4 regions of the Pantoea sp. RCC30.1 genome follow, and region 1 is predicted to be linked to each of the others. Evidence: predicted binding sites of a transcription regulator. Region 1 holds the regulator's gene; each other region holds the start of a gene.
The links. The regulator CRP, encoded in region 1, controls carbon source genes, mostly activating them, when cyclic AMP is high. The targets are predictions, from matches to a motif close to ATGTGANNNNNNTCACAT.
Positions count from the first base shown of each region.

Region 2: yrbN (protein YrbN) is a predicted target of CRP. The motif match lies at 2,733-2,750, and genes of this name have one in related genera.
Region 3: AC2LB6_RS21060 (nucleoside-specific channel-forming protein Tsx) is a predicted target of CRP. The motif match lies at 3,191-3,208, and genes of this name have one in related genera.
Region 4: azuC (stress response protein AzuC) is a predicted target of CRP. The motif match lies at 2,467-2,484, and genes of this name have one in related genera.

Region 1 covers NZ_JBXUHX010000004.1:199,621-204,303, reverse strand. The annotation lists gene AC2LB6_RS06125 (phosphoribulokinase) at 1-623, shown strand, start outside; gene AC2LB6_RS06120 (OsmC family protein) at 889-1,293, opposite strand; gene crp (cAMP-activated global transcriptional regulator CRP) at 1,597-2,229, shown strand; gene AC2LB6_RS06110 (YccS/YhfK family putative transporter) at 2,287-4,362, shown strand; gene argD (bifunctional acetylornithine/succinyldiaminopimelate transaminase) at 4,364-4,683, opposite strand, start outside.
Region 2 covers NZ_JBXUHX010000019.1:63,605-68,287, reverse strand. The annotation lists gene AC2LB6_RS16780 (SDR family NAD(P)-dependent oxidoreductase) at 1-648, shown strand, start outside; gene AC2LB6_RS16775 (DEAD/DEAH family ATP-dependent RNA helicase) at 704-2,653, opposite strand; gene yrbN (protein YrbN) at 2,670-2,726, opposite strand; gene nlpI (lipoprotein NlpI) at 2,832-3,716, opposite strand; gene pnp (polyribonucleotide nucleotidyltransferase) at 3,846-4,683, opposite strand, start outside.
Region 3 covers NZ_JBXUHX010000034.1:34,365-39,047, forward strand. The annotation lists gene AC2LB6_RS21045 (M20 family metallo-hydrolase) at 1-490, opposite strand, end outside; gene AC2LB6_RS21050 (LysR family transcriptional regulator) at 605-1,501, shown strand; gene yjdN (VOC family metalloprotein YjdN) at 1,575-2,012, shown strand; gene AC2LB6_RS21060 (nucleoside-specific channel-forming protein Tsx) at 2,131-2,997, opposite strand; gene AC2LB6_RS21065 (sensor histidine kinase) at 3,277-4,632, opposite strand; partial or broken gene AC2LB6_RS21070 (DNA-binding response regulator) at 4,629-4,683, opposite strand, start outside.
Region 4 covers NZ_JBXUHX010000004.1:798-5,480, forward strand. The annotation lists gene pdxR (MocR-like pyridoxine biosynthesis transcription factor PdxR) at 1-1,316, shown strand, start outside; gene AC2LB6_RS05205 (DUF1158 domain-containing protein) at 1,306-1,548, opposite strand; gene mntP (manganese efflux pump MntP) at 1,865-2,440, shown strand; gene azuC (stress response protein AzuC) at 2,558-2,635, shown strand; gene AC2LB6_RS05220 (LysR family transcriptional regulator) at 2,882-3,784, opposite strand; gene AC2LB6_RS05225 (DUF2798 domain-containing protein) at 3,913-4,176, shown strand; gene cspE (transcription antiterminator/RNA stability regulator CspE) at 4,641-4,683, shown strand, end outside.

The DNA.
Region 1 (4,683 bases):
TTAAAGAGTATGGTCAAAGCGGACAGGGCCAGTCGCGTAAATATCTGCACACCTACGATGAAGCAGTGCCGTGGAATCAGGTGCCCGGCACCTTTACGCCCTGGCAGCCGCTGCCGCAGAACACCGACATTCTCTTCTATGAAGGACTGCACGGCGGCGTGGTGACGGCGCAGCACAACGTGGCCGAACAGGTCGATCTGCTGGTGGGCGTGGTACCGATTGTTAACCTGGAGTGGATTCAGAAGCTGGTGCGCGACACTGGCGAGCGCGGTCATTCACGTGAAGCGGTAATGGATTCCGTGGTGCGCTCGATGGAGGATTACATCAACTTCATCACGCCGCAGTTCTCACGCACTCACCTCAACTTTCAGCGCGTCCCGACCGTCGATACCTCAAACCCCTTCGCTGCCCGCGCTATTCCTTCACTGGATGAGAGCTTTGTGGTGATTCACTTTCAGGCGCTGGACGATATCGACCTCCCCTACCTTCTGGCGATGCTTCAGGGTTCGTTTATCTCGCATATCAATACGCTGGTCGTGCCGGGCGGCAAAATGGGGCTGGCGATGGAGTTGATCATGGGGCCTCTGGTGAAGCGGCTGATGGAAGGTAAACGGATAGAGTAAGAGGTCAAAAGGGCCTTTCCAGACTAATGCCAATGCCAATGCCAATGCAGGATGAATCTGACAGCAGCGAAAAAGCTTAACACGCAGGGAACCGGGCCAGAAGAGGAAAGCGTCCCGCGCCAGGGAAGGCGCGGGCCGAGCGGCCAGGGATTGGCTTAAACGACTTTCCGATCTGACCCGGTTTCCTGCGCAGGCACAGTCTTAAAGCAACCTGCATCAGATACTGGAAGTGAAGTTAGCAGGTCGGCAATGACCCTTGCGGCTACTAAAGCTCAATCACTTCATAGCTATGCGTAATCGTCACACCTTTACCCAGCATAATGGCCACAGAGCAATATTTTTCAGCAGAAAGATCCACCGCGCGTGAGACCGCTTTATCCTGGAGCGCTTTACCACTCACGATAAAATGCAGGTTGATGTGCGTAAAGATTCGCGGCGCCTCTTCACGACGTTCTGAGGTCAGTTTTACTTCACAATCAGCCACATCGTTGCGGCCTTTTTGCAGAATTGATACCACATCAATCGCGCTGCATCCGCCAGCCGCCATCAGCACCATCTCCATTGGGCTGGGCGCTTTATCACCCGAATTGCCATCCATCAGTATCTGGTGGCCGGATGAGGATTCTCCGAGGAATGTCAGCCCTTCTACCCATTTCACTCTTGCCTGCATGATTTTTGCTCCGGAATACGCAGTTTTCTCGCAAGAGTACGCTTTCGCCTGGTAAACAGCAATCCAGAGAAATCCACTCTTAGCTGAAGCGAGACAACAGAAGACAGTCGGCAAAAGCTGTGCTACAAACAGTGCTGAAAATATTTTTCGTCACCCGATGGCGAAGCCGGGAAGAATGATGCGCACTGCGCCTGATGCGGCCCGAATAATTTCCTGAAATGGAAACGCTTGAAGCTTTCACCGCCTGACAGGGAAAACTGCCCCCTGTATTTTGGGCACGATTACAACAGAGGATAATAGCGAATGGTTCTCGGCAAACCGCAAACAGACCCTACACTCGAATGGTTCCTGTCCCATTGCCATATTCACAAGTATCCATCCAAAAGTACGCTGATTCACCAAGGTGAAAAAGCAGAAACGCTTTACTACATCGTGAAAGGTTCCGTCGCGGTTCTGATTAAAGATGAAGAAGGCAAAGAGATGATTCTTTCCTACCTGAATCAGGGCGATTTTATTGGTGAGCTTGGCCTCTTCGAAGAAGGCCAGGAGCGCAGCGCCTGGGTACGTGCGAAAAGCGCGTGCGAAGTGGCGGAGATTTCCTACAAGAAATTCCGTCAGCTGATCCAGGTTAACCCCGACATCCTGATGCGACTCTCAGCGCAGATGGCGAGTCGCCTGCAGGTCACGTCTGAAAAAGTGGGTAACCTCGCTTTCCTCGACGTAACCGGACGCATTGCACAGACCCTGCTCAACCTGGCGAAGCAGCCAGATGCCATGACGCATCCCGACGGTATGCAAATTAAAATCACTCGTCAGGAAATTGGCCAGATTGTTGGTTGTTCACGCGAAACCGTGGGCCGTATTTTGAAGATGCTGGAAGATCAGAATCTGATCTCCGCACACGGCAAAACCATCGTCGTTTACGGCACCCGCTAATTCCTGTCACCCACGGCGTGATGGCAACATCACGCCGTTATTGTTTGTGTTGGGCCGATGTGGCGTCGAATCATTTACCATCCTGAAGTTAACTACGCTTTGCGGCAAACGCTGGTGCTCTGTCTGCCGGTAGCGCTGGGCTGGCTAGCTGGCGACCTGCAAAAAGGTCTGCTGTTCTCGTTAGTGCCCGCCTGCTGCAACATCGCCGGTCTGGATACCCCACACAAACGCTTCTTCAAACGCCTGATTGTTGGCGGCAGCCTGTTTGCCCTCGGCAGCTTTCTGATTCAGTGGCTTACCCTGCATGCGATTCCACTGCCGCTGATCCTCTTCGCTATGCCTCTGCTGCTGGGCGTCACCGGTGAAATCAGCCCGCTGCATGGCCGCCTGCTGCCCGGCACCCTTATCGCCGCCATCTTCACCCTCAGCCTGATTGGCCGCATGCCCATCTATGTCACCCCGCTGCTCTATATCGGCGGTACGCTCTGGTATGGGCTGTTCAACTGGTTCTGGTTCTGGCTGTGGAAAGAGCAGCCGATGCGCGAGAGCCTCAGCCTGATCTATCGTGAGCTGGCTAACTACTGCGACGCCAAATATACCCTGCTCACGCAGCTCACCGATCCGGAAAAGGCGCTGCCGCCGCTGCTGGCTCGTCAGCAGAAAGTGGTCGATCTGATCAACACCTGCTATCAGCAGATGCACATGTTGTCGGCAAGCCGCGATCACAGCCATAAGAGGCTGACGCGCGCCTTTCAGGTGGCGTTGGATCTGCAGGAGCATATCTCCGTCAGCCTGCATCGGCCGGAAGAGGTGCAGAAGCTGGTCGAACAGAGCCATGCCGAAGCGGTGATCCGCTGGAACGCCAAAACCATCTCTGCCCGGCTGCGGGTGCTGGCGGATAACATCCTTTATCACCAGCTCCCCGATCGCTTTGCGATGGATAAACAGCTCGGTGCGCTGGAGAAGATCGCCCATCAGCATCCCGACAATCCGGTGGGTAACTTCTGCCTTTACCACTTCAACCGCATTGCGCGTGTCCTGCGCACCCAGAAACCGCTGTATCAACGCGATCTGATGGCGGATCGCCAGCGTCGTCTGCCGCTGTTACCGGCGCTGCGCAGTTATCTCTCGTTTCGCTCGTCGGCACTGCGCACTGCCGGTCGCTTTGCGGTAATGCTGATGCTGGGCAGCGCGCTGGCGCTATTCTTCAACATCCCCAAACCCTACTGGATCCTGATGACCATTATGTTCGTCAGCCAGAACGGCTACAGCGCCACCCGTGTCCGCATCCAGCATAGGGCGCTGGGCACCTTTGCTGGTCTGGTCATCGCGGCCGCGACGCTGCGCATGGCGGTGCCGGAGTCGGTAGTGCTGCTGATCATGCTGGCGATAACCTTTATCAGCTATCGCTTTACCCGCCAGTTCTATGGCTGGTCGATGATTGGATTTACGGTCACGGCGGTTTACTCGCTGCAATTGCTGTCGCTGAACGGCGCGCAGTTCCTGCTGCCGCGACTGATGGATACGCTGATGGGCTGTCTGATTGCCTTTGGCGGGATGCTGTGGCTGTGGCCGCAGTGGCAGAGCGGCTTATTGCGGCAGAATGCCCATGACGCGCTGGAAACCTATCAGGATGCGCTGCGGCTGTTACTGGGCGACGAACAGTCATCGGAGAAACTGGCTTATCAGCGCGTGAAGGTTAATCAGGCGCATAATGCGCTGTTTAACTCACTAAATCAGGCGATGCAGGAACCCGCGTTCAACTCCCGCTACCTGAGTGATATGCGGCTCTGGGTCACGCACAGCCAGTTTATTGTCGAGCATATCAATGCGATAACGATTCTGGCGCGTGAGCACACCATGCTGACGACCGCATTGGCTGAACGCTATCTGCAATCCTGTGAAATCGCGCTGCAGCGATGTCAGCAGCGGCTGGAATATGATGGTGAAAGCTCACAGGTGAATTTGCTGGATGACCTGGAGAATATCAGCGAGGGACCGATCACGGTGGTGGAGCAACATGTACGACGCATTCTCGATCATCTGAGCGTGATGTACACCATTTCATCGCTGGCGTGGAACCAGCGACCACAACATGGCCGCTGGCTAATCAGACGCTTACGTAAAAACTAAGCTAGCCGTTAAGCACTTTGCCGACGGCGGTGGCGAAGCGGCTCATGCCCTCTTCAATGTCGGCCGGTTCGATAATCAGTGACGGGGCAAAACGCATCACGTCGGTTCCGGCTACCAGCACCATCACGCCTTCAGCGGCGGCGGCATTCAGAATGTCGCGCGACCTGCCGGCATGCTGAGGTTTCAGCGCTGCACCAATCAGTAGCCCCTTGCCGCGAATGTCGCTGAACAGATCATACTTCGCATCAATGGCCTTCAGCGCCGTAACAAAATGCTGACGACGCATCCCGACACCCGCCAGCACGTCCGGCGTATTGATAA
Region 2 (4,683 bases), on a different contig from region 1:
GTGGTCAATTATCGTCAGGATGAAGTCGGGGCAGCTGACGTAGTCAGCGATATCGTCACCCTGGGCAGTGAAGCCGTGGCAGTACAGGCAGATATCTCTCGCCTGCGGGATGTGGAACGGCTGTTCGCCACCACCGCAGACTGTTTCGGCGCACCTGACATTGTGGTGAACAATGCAGGCAGCTTTCATCACGGCGAGTTTGAGGCGCTGACGCAGGAGGAGATGCAGCAGCAGATTGACGTTAACCTGCTCGGCACGCTGATGGTCTGTCAGCAGGCGATTCGTCACTTCCCTTCGCATGGCGGCAGCATTATTAACCTTAGCGCCCTGAACAGTAAAAACAGCACGCCGGGTTCCGTACTCTGGGCGGCAACCAAAGGCGCGGTGGATACCCTGACTCAGGGACTGGCGCGCGAACTGGGTGCCAGGAATATTCGGGTTAACGCGCTGGCACCTGGGATGATCCTGACCGAGGGATTACTGGCTGCGAAGAGGATGAGTCCGCAGCTCAAAGCGCAGCTGCTGGCGGCTACGCCGCTGGGGCGTTTTGGTCTGCCGGAGGATGTGGCGCAGGTCGCGCTGTTTCTGGCCTCTGAGGAGTCTGCCTATGTCAGCGGCGAGCGCGTCATGATCAGCGGTGGTGCCTGACAGGCATAAAAAAAGGGAAGCCAGTGGCTTCCCTTTTTGTTACGACGCTAAGTCGTTATGCATCACGACGACGTGGAGAGGCGGCTGCGCCTTCTTCACGACGTGGACCACGGCTACCTTCACGGTTGAAAGTACGTCCACCGCCTTCACGACCACCTTCACGGCGTTCAGAAGAGAAGCGACGACCACCTTCACGGTTGGCTGCACCTGGAGCACCAGCACCTGGACCACTGCGACGCTCACCGCCTGCACCCGCTGGACGACGATCACCACGGCCTTCGTTTGGCTGTGCATCACCCAGCAGCTGCATATTCATCGGTTTGTTCAGAATACGCGTACGGGTGAAGTGCTGCAGCACATCGCCTGGCATGCCTTTCGGCAGCTCGATGGTTGAATGCGTACCGAACAGCTTGATGTTACCGATGTAACGGCTGCTGATGTCGCCTTCGTTAGCGATAGCACCAACGATGTGACGAACTTCAACACCATCATCGCGGCCTACTTCGATGCGGTACAGCTGCATTTCGCCAACGTCACGACGTTCGCGACGTGGACGATCGCCATCACGGCTTTCACGGTTTTCGCGGTTTTCACGCGGAGCACGAGAATCGCCACGCGCTTCACGGCTGTCACGACGGCCATCACGCTCGTCACGATCGCGGTATTCGCGACGTGCAGGACGTGGTGCTTCTGGTGGCAGAATCAGAGGACGTTCGCCCTGTGCCATCTTCAGCAGTGCGGCTGCCAGTGATTCCAGATCCAGTTCTTCTTCTGGCTGCATTTTAGCCAGCAGAGCACGGTACTGATCCAGATCGCTGCTTTCCAGCTGCTGCTGAACTTTAGCAGCAAACTTAGCCAGACGACGCTCACCCAGCAGTTCTGCGTTTGGCAGTTCTACTTCAGGAATGGTCAGCTTCATCGTACGTTCGATGTTGCGTAGCAGACGACGCTCGCGGTTCTCAACGAACAGCAGCGCACGGCCAGCACGACCTGCACGACCGGTACGGCCGATACGGTGAACGTAAGATTCTGAATCCATCGGGATGTCGTAGTTAACAACCAGACTGATACGCTCAACGTCCAGGCCACGGGCCGCAACGTCGGTTGCAATCAGGATGTCGAGACGACCATCTTTCAGGCGTTCCAGCGTCTGCTCACGCAGTGCCTGGTTCATGTCACCATTCAGCGCGGCGCTGTTATAGCCACTGCGCTCCAGCGCTTCTGCCACTTCCATGGTTGCGCTTTTGGTACGCACGAAGATGATGGCAGCATCAAAGTCTTCAGCTTCAAGGAAGCGAACCAGTGCGTCTGTTTTACGACCGTAAGCAGTCCAGTAGCTCTGGCTGATGTCAGGGCGCGTGGTCAGACTTGACTGAATACGCACTTCCTGTGGATCTTTCATGAAGCGTTTGGTGATACGACGAATCGCTTCCGGCATGGTAGCAGAGAACAGCGCAGTCTGATGATCGGCTGGAATCTGCGCCATGATGGTTTCAACGTCTTCGATGAAGCCCATACGCAGCATTTCGTCTGCTTCATCCAGCACCAGACCACGCAGGTTAGAAAGGTCTAACGTGCCGCGTTTCAGGTGGTCAAGCAAACGACCAGGGGTACCTACAACAACCTGTGGTCCCTGACGCAGTGCGCGCAGCTGCACGTCATAACGCTGGCCGCCGTAAAGGGCAACCACGTTCAGGCCACGCATGTGTTTAGCGAATTCGGTAACTGCTTCAGCAACCTGTACCGCCAGTTCGCGGGTAGGTGCCAGCACCAGGATTTGTGGCGCTTTAACAGTAGGGTCAATGTTGTGTAACAGCGGCAGAGAGAAAGCCGCAGTTTTACCACTCCCGGTCTGCGCCATGCCTAACACGTCACGGCCCGCCAGCAGGTGAGGAATACACTCAGCCTGGATTGGGGATGGCTTTACATAGCCCATGCCATTCAGTGATTCAAGGATGTCGGCGTTCAGGCCAAGGTCAGCAAAAGTGGTTTGAATATCAGTCATGTAGTACACGTGCCTCTTAGATTGCGGCGGCCAGTCTACATAACTCGTCGTGAAAACTTTCAGTCATTTTCATCAAAAAGTGTGAACCGGCTCAAATTAGAAGTTTTGACGAACAGAAAAGCCTTCATCCTTTAAGATGATGACTTAACAGGTTTTACAGGCAAATTAAGTTCGTCAGCTATTGCTGGTCAGATTCTGATAAATCGTCTTGTGCCTGGCCGAGTTGCGCCAGTTCCAACAATGCGTATCGGTGTTCAACAAAGTTATTGACGTTGTTGGCCACCGCCAGTTTGAACAACGCTTTCGCGTCGTCCTTCTCCCCCAGACTTAGGTAGTACTTACCTAAATAGAAGTTGGTTTCACTGAGATGTTCAGCGAGCGAGGTGTTATCCGTTGCGTCCGCCTTGAGACTTTCCATCAACGTTTTCTCGTTGATATCTCCAAGGTAGAACTCGACAATATTCCATCCCCATTGGTCTCTGACCGCTTTGTCGTGACGCTGTTGAAGCGCGACTTTTGCCTTGTCGACATCCATCTCACGTTCAACGAGATAGAGCCACAGACTGCGGAAAGGATCGTTAGGATCGTCTTGATAAAACGCCAGCAGATCATCTTGCGCTAACTTGTATCGACCGCCGTAATAGAGGGCGATACCACGGTTTAAATGCGCATAGTTGTAAGTTGGATCAAGCTCAAGTACAGAATCAAACGCTTCATAGGCGGCATCAAAGTTGCCCGCCTGCGTTAAATATATGCCTAAGTAGTTAAACACTTCGGGCATATCTGGTCTTATAGACAGCGCTTGCGAAAAATCGTTCCGCGCTAATGCCCGCAGACCTAAACTATCATACAACACTCCGCGCTCATATAACAGCTGTGCGCGTTCATCATCGGTGAGAGCGCGACTGGCAAGAATTTGTTCCATGCGCGCCAGTATCACTTCCTGCTGCAGTGTGGGCTGTAAAGGCACTGCAAGAACTTCGTTCTTACGCCAATTGGAGTTGCTGCATCCTGCCAGCGTCAAAGCTGTCGCAACAAAACACCAGCGCAGAAAAGGCTTCATTTCCCACTCCCGAATACAAACATTGGGATAACCATCCTGTCATCCGCCTGCTGTGCACAAGGATTCCCGCCCTCGCGATGATACAAACGCCCCTCTCTGCCAGGCAAAGAGGGGCAAATCAGCAACGTCTTACTCAGCTTCAGGCGTAAGCACCGCTGCAGCTTCTTCAGTCTGCGGCTTAGATTCTGTCGCTTCTTTGATGCTCAGACGTACGCGGCCCTGGCGATCAACTTCCATCACCTTAACCGGCACTTCCTGACCCATCTGCAGATAGTCAGTTACTTTCTCAACGCGCTTATCCGCGATTTGTGAAATGTGAACCAGACCTTCTTTACCACCGCCGATAGCGACGAAGGCACCGAAGTCGACGATACGGGTCACTTTACCACTGTAAACGCGGCCCACTTCGATCTCTGCGGTAATCTCTTCGATACGACGAATCGCTTCTTTCGCTTTCAGACCATCGGTCGCTGCGATTTTCACGGTACCGTCATCTTCGATTTCAATGGTTGTACCGGTCTCTTCGGTCAGTGCACGAATCACTGAGCCACCTTTACCGATCACATCTTTAATCTTGTCCGAGCTGATTTTGATGGTGTAGATGCGTGGAGCGAATTCAGAAATCTCAGTACGCGGTGTGCTGATAGCCTGTTCCATGACGCCCAGAATGTGCAGACGCGCACCCTTGGCCTGGTTCAGTGCTTCCTGCATGATTTCACGCGTGATGCCTTCGATTTTGATGTCCATCTGCAGCGCGGTGATACCTTCACGGCTACCGGCTACTTTGAAGTCCATGTCGCCCAGGTGATCTTCATCGCCCAGGATGTCAGACAGAACGACAAACTTCTCATCTTCTTTAACTAAGCCCATCGCGATACCGGCAACAGCGGCTTTGATTGGCACACCTGCATCCATCAGCGCCAGTGAGGCACCACAGACAGAGGCCATTGAAGAAGAGCCGTTAGAT
Region 3 (4,683 bases), on a different contig from region 1:
ACACCGAGGCGAGGCCCAGACCAATAGTGGTATGACCGTCATGCCCGCAGGCGTGCATCATGCCGGCGTTGCAGGAGGCGAACCCTTCACGCTGTGGCAGATGATCGCCTGCCTGGCTTTCATTGAGATCCAGTGCATCCATATCGACGCGGAAGCCCATCACCGGGCCAGGACGGCCGGTCTCAAGCGTTGCTACGATGCCACAGAATCCGCCGGAGAAGTGGCTGATCCACTGCGGCAGCGCGCCCTGTTGCAGCGCACGCGCCTCCTGCTGCTTCAGCACGGTTTCGTCGGGTAAACCCATCCGCGCATCGGCATCGATCACCTCACGGCCCAGCTTCAGTTGATAACCGAGCTTATGCAGTTCTTCTGCGACTAACGTCGCGGTGCGGAACTCCAGCCAGCCCGATTCGGCATAGTGATGGAAGTCGCGACGCCACTGTTGCAGTTGTGGCAGCAGGGCGCTGACGTGGTCTGAAAGGGGTTTCATCGGCTCTCTCCTCGTTGTTGATTTTTTATGCACTGCTTCGAATCTACACAATGGTGCTGGGCTGCATAAGATGCGAATATCTTGTGACTGATAAACAACGGTTATCGAAAAACTATGTCTGCCAATCTCAAACTTCATCAACTGCGCGCCTTCACAGACGTTGCGCGACAGGGCAGTATCCGGGCGGCAAGCCGTCTTTCCGGATTGTCGCAACCGGCGTTAACCAAAGCGATTCAGGAACTGGAGCGCGAGCTGGGGGCAAAGCTGTTTATCCGCCGTCAGCAGGGCGTGGTACTGACGGATATCGGTGATAACTTTTTTCGTCATGCCAGCCTGGTGCTGGCGGAGTTGCGGGTTGCCGAGGAAGATATCCAGCAGCGGCTGGGACTGGGTGGCGGTCAGGTGAATATCGGAGTGGGTGGCAGCGTGGCACGTACCATCATGCCGCAGGTGATTAACCAGTTTCATCGCGAATACCCGCTGGTAAAAGTGCGCATCGTCGAAGGCCAGCTGGTATCGATGGTACATGAGCTGCGCCAGGGCGCGCTCGATTTCACCATCAATACCTATGATCAGAGCCATCTCGATCAGGAGCTGATGTATGAGCGGATGATGGAGCGCGAGTACAAAGTGGTGGTGCGCAAAGGCCATCCGCTGGAAAAAGCGCGTTCTCTGGCGGCGTTACAGCAGGCGGACTGGACGATGCCAACGCCCAAAGGCAGTTACTACCGTTTGCTGCATGATCTGTTTGGCGAGCGTGGCATGGCTCCCAAAATCGTGGTGACCTGTGAAACGTTTATGGCCTGCACCAGCCTGGTGGCGCAAAGCGATTTCATCAGCATTCTGTCGGTCGACGTGATTGACGATCCGATTCTGGGTCGGTCACTGGTGGCGCTGGCGCTCGACGATCCCCTGCCGAAAGCGATCTTCTATCTGATTCAGCGCAAAGACACCACGCTGACTCCAATGAGCAGTTATATGGCACAACTCTTTCGACGGTATTGCCAGTAAAATCAACGAGTAAAGTCGATCGTCTACACTGTTAAGGTACTGAAAAAAATCCAACCGACAAATAGAGGTTACGATGCAAGTTAGTCCTTATCTGTTTCTCTATGGCCGTTGTGAAGAGGCTATCGACTTTTACCTGCAGGCAACCGGTGGAGAGTTACTCTCTAAAATGAAATTCGGTGACATGCCGGATCAGGGTGAGCAGGTCGGCGATCAGTCTGCAGCGCCGCAGCCGCCAGAAAAGATCATGCATGCCCAGCTGCGCATTGGTGATGGTGAGCTGATGCTCAGCGATGGCAATACCGATCAGCCGCCAGCGTCAGAACATGCCGGTTACGCGGTCAGCCTTTCAACTACTGATGTTGAAAAAGGCAAGGCCTGGTTTGAGAAACTGTCGGCAGGCGGCAAGGTGACAACGGAATGGCAGGAGACGTTCTGGTCGAACGGATTCGCGATGTTCATTGATAAGTTCAACATTCCGTGGCGCATCAATGTTGAAAAGCCGCAGAACTAAAAGCGGGGCAGATGCAGTGTTTATTTGATAAGCCTGCATCTGAAAAGCTGGCTTTGGTGTATTACGTCCTGGGCCAGCTTTCCTGCTAAACGGGCGGTAATTAAAGCGCCCGCTATCATCAGAAGTTATAACCCGCCACCAGGTAGTAACCCCAGCCCGTCGATTTTACTTCGAATGGACCGTTGCCGAAGTTCTGTTCCTGACCATCTGCCCATTGTCCGCCGTTGTGGAAATAACGCGCTACCGCAGAGAAGTGCCAGTGATCGTAACCCAGTGACAGAATGTGGCTGGAGGCGATGGAGTTGCTGGTGCGTGATGAGCCGCCTTTATCGCGGAGATCAGAACCCCAGTCAAAGTTAGTGAAGCCCACATAGCCCAGATTACCACCCCACAGCGTGGTAATTGGCACGAAGTATTTCACCTTGAAGCGATAGCCGTCCCAGCTGTTTTCGTTCGCCGCACCGTAGTTTTCCCACTGATATTTGGCGTAGACGTTCAGCGACAGGCCGACATCGCTGTGCGTATCGATATCGGTGCCCAGACCCATATACCAGGTATTCTGGCGACTGTCACTGTTGCGGCCCATGTCGTAGATGTAGTTGTTAGCGAAATACCACTCTTTGAACGGGCCAAAGGCCAGGCTGGTGCCGGTCAGTTTGTCGATAGAGAAGCGCGGCTCAATCTCCATGAACATCGGTGAACCGTGATCAAAAATGCCGTTGGCGTTGCTGTTGCCTGCGCCGAAGAAGTTGGTCAGGTCAAGGTAGCCATAAAAATCGAACCAGTCCTTCTTGGCAAACGCTTCATATTCCAGATAAACGTCGTTGTTAAACTGGGGTCCGAAACGCGTGTGGTAGCTGCCTACCACGTTAACGCTCTGATGCCACCAGTCGGAGACATACTGCGGATCGCTTTCAGCGGCCTGCGCAGCACCACTCAATGAACATGCCAGCACGGCACCTGCTATCAACGTTTTATATTTCATTATTATCAGCCACATGCTTTTGACCGCCGCACAGCAGACGCAGTCAGAGAGAAATCGGTCCCTTGATGGGAATGAGGGTTTCACAGCAAATAACAGCCAGTTCTTTAGCCCGCGTAGCGTGCCTGTAACAGATCGATAGAAAATAGATTTTGCTCACGTTTGTCAAAAAGTGTTGCATTACAATTCAGCTAAAATGTGATGCACTTCACAATATCGGCGTGGATCGAACGGAACCAGGCAACCGTTTACGTTGTCTGGTTCGTGATCAAACAGGCGGGATCAGGGAAGGGTGACGCGAACCTGCAAACCACAAATGGCACCCTGTGGCGTCAGGCAATTGGAAAGGGCGACGTGAATCTGATGCTTCTGTGCGACGTTGCGCACAATAGATAATCCCAACCCGCTGCCCTGGGCTTTAACGTCAGGCGAACGGGTAAAACGATCAAACGCGCGCTCGATAAAGGACTCCGGCATACCCGGCCCGTTATCAACAATATCGACCACCGTTTTTCCCGCGACCCGATGCAGCAGTACATCGACCAGGCTGCCTTCCGGCGTGTGCAACATGGCGTTACCAATCAGGTTATCGAACAGGCTGCGCAGCTCGGAACGGCTGGCCTGCAGACGGTACTGCGTGGAGCCGTTGAAGCCGATATCGATGCCGCGTTTATCCGCCACTACCATCAGCTGCTCAATGCTCTCTTTCAGCAGATCTTCCAGTTCGATATGCTCAATGCTGGCCACCACGCTCTGGTCATCCTGGCGCGAGACATTGAGTAACTGCGTGACCAGATGCCGGGTGCGTGTGACGCCCGCTTCCAGCTGGCTGAACTGCCGGCTCGCTTCGCCCGGCTGGATATGCTGACGCAGGTTTTCCAGCTGCAACGTCACCGCCGTTACCGGGGTGCGCAGCTCATGCGCCGCATCTTCCAGGAACTGACGCTGTGACGACCAGGCCTCACGCAACTTACTCAACAGCGAGTTGTAGGCGGCCACCAGCGGCAGGATCTCATCCGGCAAGCCTTCGGGTGAGACATTGTGCGGATGATGCGTCTCCTGCGCGGCAATCTGACGCGAAGCGACCTGCAGATCCCGGGTGATCTTGCGCACCACCAGCCAGATCACCAGTAGCGACAGCGGCATCATCAGGATCAACGGAATGATCGCTGACAGCGCCCGCTTGACCATCAATGCCTTCATATAGCTGAGGTTGTGCATCACCTGGATGGTTTTGATCTCGCTGCCAGGCATGCCGGGCCGGGTATAGATGCGCCATTCGCAGTCGTCGCACTGACCGATATGGACATCGCGATAGCCGCGCTGGTTTTGCAGCGGGGCCTGTAACTCCGGCCATGAGCTGGCTCGCAACTGGCCCTGATCGTCCCACAGCTGCACCACAAAGGCGCTCTTCGCTTTGTCAGGCGCAATAAGCATCGGCATCAGGGCGGGCATTTGTTTATTGGTGGACCAGGCATCAGCGATTTTTGCCAGCTGATCGTCCTTCATGGTGCCGACCATATCGCCGTAGCAGCTGAAGAAATACCAGGTGACGCCGCCGATCATCAGCAGGTGAATAAGCAGCAGCGTAGAGAGTAATTTGTTGCGCAGTGAGCGCATAAAGCGGAAAGTTTTCATATTGCCGGTACCCGCCAGCCCAGCCCGCGCACGTTGCGGATCACGTCGTTA
Region 4 (4,683 bases), 200 kb from region 1:
GGCGTTTACGGCCCGGCGCGCGTCTGCCCTCCTGCCGTGATCTGGCAGTGCAGCTCGGCGTAGCGCGCGGCACCGTTCGTGCCAGCTATGACATGCTGGTTGATGGTCAGTTTCTGCAGGCCAGAGGCGCGGCGGGCACTTTTGTCAGCGCATTACCGCCGTTAAAACCGACCGGCGCCAATACTGAACGTCTGCTGCTGGAGGGCATAGAAGAATATGACGCGGCACCGCTGACCTTTCAAATGGGCATTCCGGCCAGCGATGCGTTTCCGGCAAAAGTCTGGCTGCGCATCCTGCAGCGTCAGGCGCGCATTCAGGTCAGCAGACCGGCCAGCTATCCCGATCCGCGCGGTAGCGTAGCGCTGCGTCAGGCGCTGGTGGCCTACCTCGCGGTGGCGCGCGGCCTGCGCTGTCAGGCGGACCAAATCATTATTACCAGCGGCTATGCGGGCGCAATGGGTCTGATTGGGCTGGCGATGGACTTTCAGGGCAAAAAGGCCTGGCTGGAAGATCCCGGATTCTGGGTGGCACGTCGCGCGGTTGAAGCGCTGCGTGTCACGCCGGTTGCCGTGCCGGTTGATACCGAAGGGTTGCAGGTGCAGGCCGGGATTGCCCGTGCACCGGAGGCCGCTTTCGCGCTGGTCACGCCGGGACAGCAGGCACCGCTTGGCATGACGATGAGCCTCGCGCGCCGCCATGAATTGCTGAACTGGGCCAGCCGGGAGCAGCGCTGGATAATCGAAGATGACTATCTCGGCGAGCTTCAGCCCGGTAACCGCGCGGCTCCGGCACTCGCGGCGCTCGACAGCGAGGGGCGGGTGTTGCACATCGGCACCTTCAGCAAGACGCTGACGCCGCAACTGCGGCTCGGTTTCATGGTGGTGCCGCCCGCGCTGACGGCCCGGTTCGGCGAGGTCTGCGCGTTGCTTTCGCCTGCGTCCTCAGGATTGCTGCACAACGCGGTGGCGGAGTTTCTGCGGGACGGACACTTTATGCGGCATCTGCGGCGCATGAAGCGCGTCTATCATGAGCGACTGGAACAGATGATCGCGGCGCTCCAGCCTCACTTTCCCGACCTGCAACGCGCCGGGCTGGCGGTGATTGTCCGCTTACCCGCCGGTAGTGCGGATGAGGCCATTGCGCAGCAGGCGGTAGAGTGGGGCATGGCCCCCTCGCCGCTGTCGATCTGGTATCAGCAGGCCGATCAGCGCGGTGCGGGTCTGGTGCTGGGCGCGGCACATCTGCCGCGTGAAGGTTACGCGTGCAGCGCCGAACGGCTAAAAGCGCTGGTCGATGCGCAGGTGGTCAGCCTCTGAACCAGCGACGCCAGACAAAGCGGATAACAAAAAACTCCAGTGTGCCCAGCAGCAAAAACCAGACGCAAAACACCACCGTGTAGAGCTGATTCAGATCCTGTAAATGGAACATCTGCAAAAGATGCTGCGCCACCGTCACGCTAAAGGCGGGCGCGGGCAGAAGCAGCGCCGAGAGAAAACCCAGCAGCAAAATGCCGCCAGGCACAATCAACGTCTCAAAAGGGTTATTCATAACCGGTATCCCATATTTATCAGCCCGGCATTTTCCGGTAATCAGCGACACGGTTCAATGGTGGCGTGCGGCAATGCAGGCATCCGATGCGTTGAAGGGCCAGGGAAAAGGTCAGAAAATGCTTTAGCACCATCGACTTAGCGCGATTCATAGCGAATGATAAGAGTTATAGCCTTTGCTATACTTAAATCCCTGATTTTACTGTCTTTTTATATCAGCCTTTGCGTGATAGACTGCGCCCACTTTTTCATAACTGAACACTTTGTGTGGTGGATTCAGCGTGAATTGCCGCTTTTTCGCCCCAGGTGAATAAATCATGACCTTTATTGCCACTTTAATTCTTGCGCTGGGTATGTCGATGGACGCCTTTGCCGCTGCGCTGGGCAAAGGTGCCACATTGCATCGTCCTGGTTTTAAAGAAGCGCTGCGTACCGGTCTGATCTTCGGCTCTATTGAAGCGCTGACCCCGCTGATTGGCTGGGCACTTGGCCTGGCAGCCAGTCGTTACATCATGGCGTGGGATCACTGGGTTGCCTTCACCCTGCTGGCATTTCTGGGTGGCCGTATGATGATGGAAGGTTTCCGTCAGACTGCCGTTGCAGAACCCTGTGAAGCTCCGCAAAGTCATGGCTTTATGGTCCTGGCGACCACTGCCGTCGCGACCAGCCTGGATGCGCTGGCGGTCGGTGTCGGTCTGGCTTTCCTGCAGGTGAACATCATCACCACCGCGCTGACCATTGGTGCCGCCACCACGGTGATGGCGACGACCGGCGTATTAGTTGGACGCTTTATCGGTCCGGTACTGGGCAAATGGGCGGAAGTGCTGGGTGGCGTGGTTTTAATCGCCGTCGGCTCCACCATTCTATTGCAGCATCTTGGCTACACCGCCTAGGGCCTTTGCACATAAAAGCGTCATTTTTGTGATCTGGTTCAAATTTATTTGCTGTTAAAACGCTCAGGGGCTATACTTTTTCGGTATATCTTCAACTAAATTTGAATCAGGTATTCTATGAAACGCATTATTAAACACGTGTTCCGCGCTTACGTTGAGACGTTCAAACACGTACCGCCGGGTGCCATGTACTAAGTACCCCGCAAGAAACCCTCGATAATCGCGGTCAGGGATCGACCTGTGATTATCACCTTTTCTGCCTCTGCTGTTTTAAAGCCGTGTTTTTGCACTTCTGGTCTATCTGGCTAGCTATTAACTCCCTTCTTCTTTTGATTTCCCCGCTTTATGGCGATGAAACTGCTTCTCTATCTGGCGGTGACGCACCTGCTGAGATTCCCATCAAAATGCGGACAATTTTTGCCTGCCAAAAGCACTCCTGTCTTAAATCGCATCTGCTAAAAATTCAATAAATGTCCGTACTTTCGAATTCAGTGCCGAACGTTCGGTGACACAGGCATAGATATTCATCGGCAGGGACTCAATGTTGCTCTCGCCACTGTGATCTGACCAGGACAAAGGCCTTAGCAGACCGCTGTCTATCAGTGGCTGAGCAACAAAGCTTGCCAGGCGGGCAATGCCGCCGCTGTTTACAGCTATCTTTGCAATAATATCAATATCATCGCTGATAAAACTGGGATTGAGTTTTGCATTAACAGGCTGTCCGTTGACCATAAACGTCCATGGCAGAAACCGTCTGTCGGTGGGATAGCGGAAAACCAGGCAGGCGTGCTGGCTAAGTTCTCCAGGCGTCTGAGGAGTGCCAGCTCGATCAAGGTAAGCGGGAGCCGCACAGAATATAAAAGGTAGCGATGCGATTTTTCTGGCGATCAGTTGATCATTCAGCTGTGCTTCGATGCGGATACTGACATCGACGCCTTCCAGGCGATGATCAACGTTGCGATCAGTACTGATCAGTTCAATATCTATATCGGGGAAAGATGCTTTGAAAGCGGGCATAAGGGGAGCCAGAACATACCGACCAAACGCGGCTGTCGTAGCGATACAGAGTGGCCCCTGCGGTTTGGCTTCATTCGCAGCAGCCTGCGAGGCGAGTTCGATATCATGTGGGATGTGACGGACTTTCTCGAAATAGCGTTTACCATTTTCCGTTAAGATCATGCTGCGGGTGGTGCGCGATAGCAGTCGCACGCCCAGATGCGCTTCAAGACGTGAAAGACTCTGGCTTACTGCTGCCGGACTCATACCTTTAGCGCGTGCCGCCGCTGCAATACTGCCGTTTTCCACCACGCGGATAAAAGTGCTAATCAGCCCTAAAACGTCCATCGTATCCCCAACCGTTTATTCGTCACTTTTACTTAATAATGATTAAAGCATAACCGCTCTACACCCCCCCTCATAAGCTTGTTAAATTAGCCGCAGTTTTATCTACTTTTGTTAAACAGGATAATCAGATGACTGATGCTACAACAAAAAAAATCTTACGAACTCGCCTGCCGGTGCGCTCGGCACCTTACATATTTGCGCTTTATATGGCGATCATCATGGCGTTCCTGATGAGTCTTGTCATCACGTTAGCCGAATTCGGAATGGGGCCTCATTACATGACAAATGTGATGAATGCTTACCGGGTCGCTATGCCAGCGGCTTTCTTTTGCATACTGGTTGTCCGCCCCGTTGTTATCCGGCTTGTAGGATTGACCGTTCACGGTCACTGAGACATGCAGCAGGTAAGCTCACAGATGAGGAGGGCGAAGAAATCCCTTCGCTGGCCGTGCGGAAATTTTTACGCGATGTGACATGACTGGCTCTGTTTATTTTTAAGCATCAACGTTCAATCGGCACCGTCATTATAACGGGGTTGACCTGCACCTTTTCGCACACAGCGGAGCGGAAGCGCTTCCTGACTCATCAACATATAATGGCCATTCAGCCATCTGAGCGTTTAAATGGTTAAAATAAATAAACATATACATTGCTAAATTATTATCGCTATGTCTTAATACGTCATCGGTTTGGAACACAGACCTTATGAAAGCAGTTTTAGTAAAGTAGTCTTCAGTTCAAGTGTTATCCACAGATATCCTTCTTCGAAAGCCTCTTCCTAAGTGCCCAATAAGTAAATCTCTAACTACAGGCCATCTTCGCCGCTCTTAGTGGCTAATCGATTAAGGAAATATCTATGTCTAATAAAATGACTGGTTTAGTAAAATGGTTTAATTCAG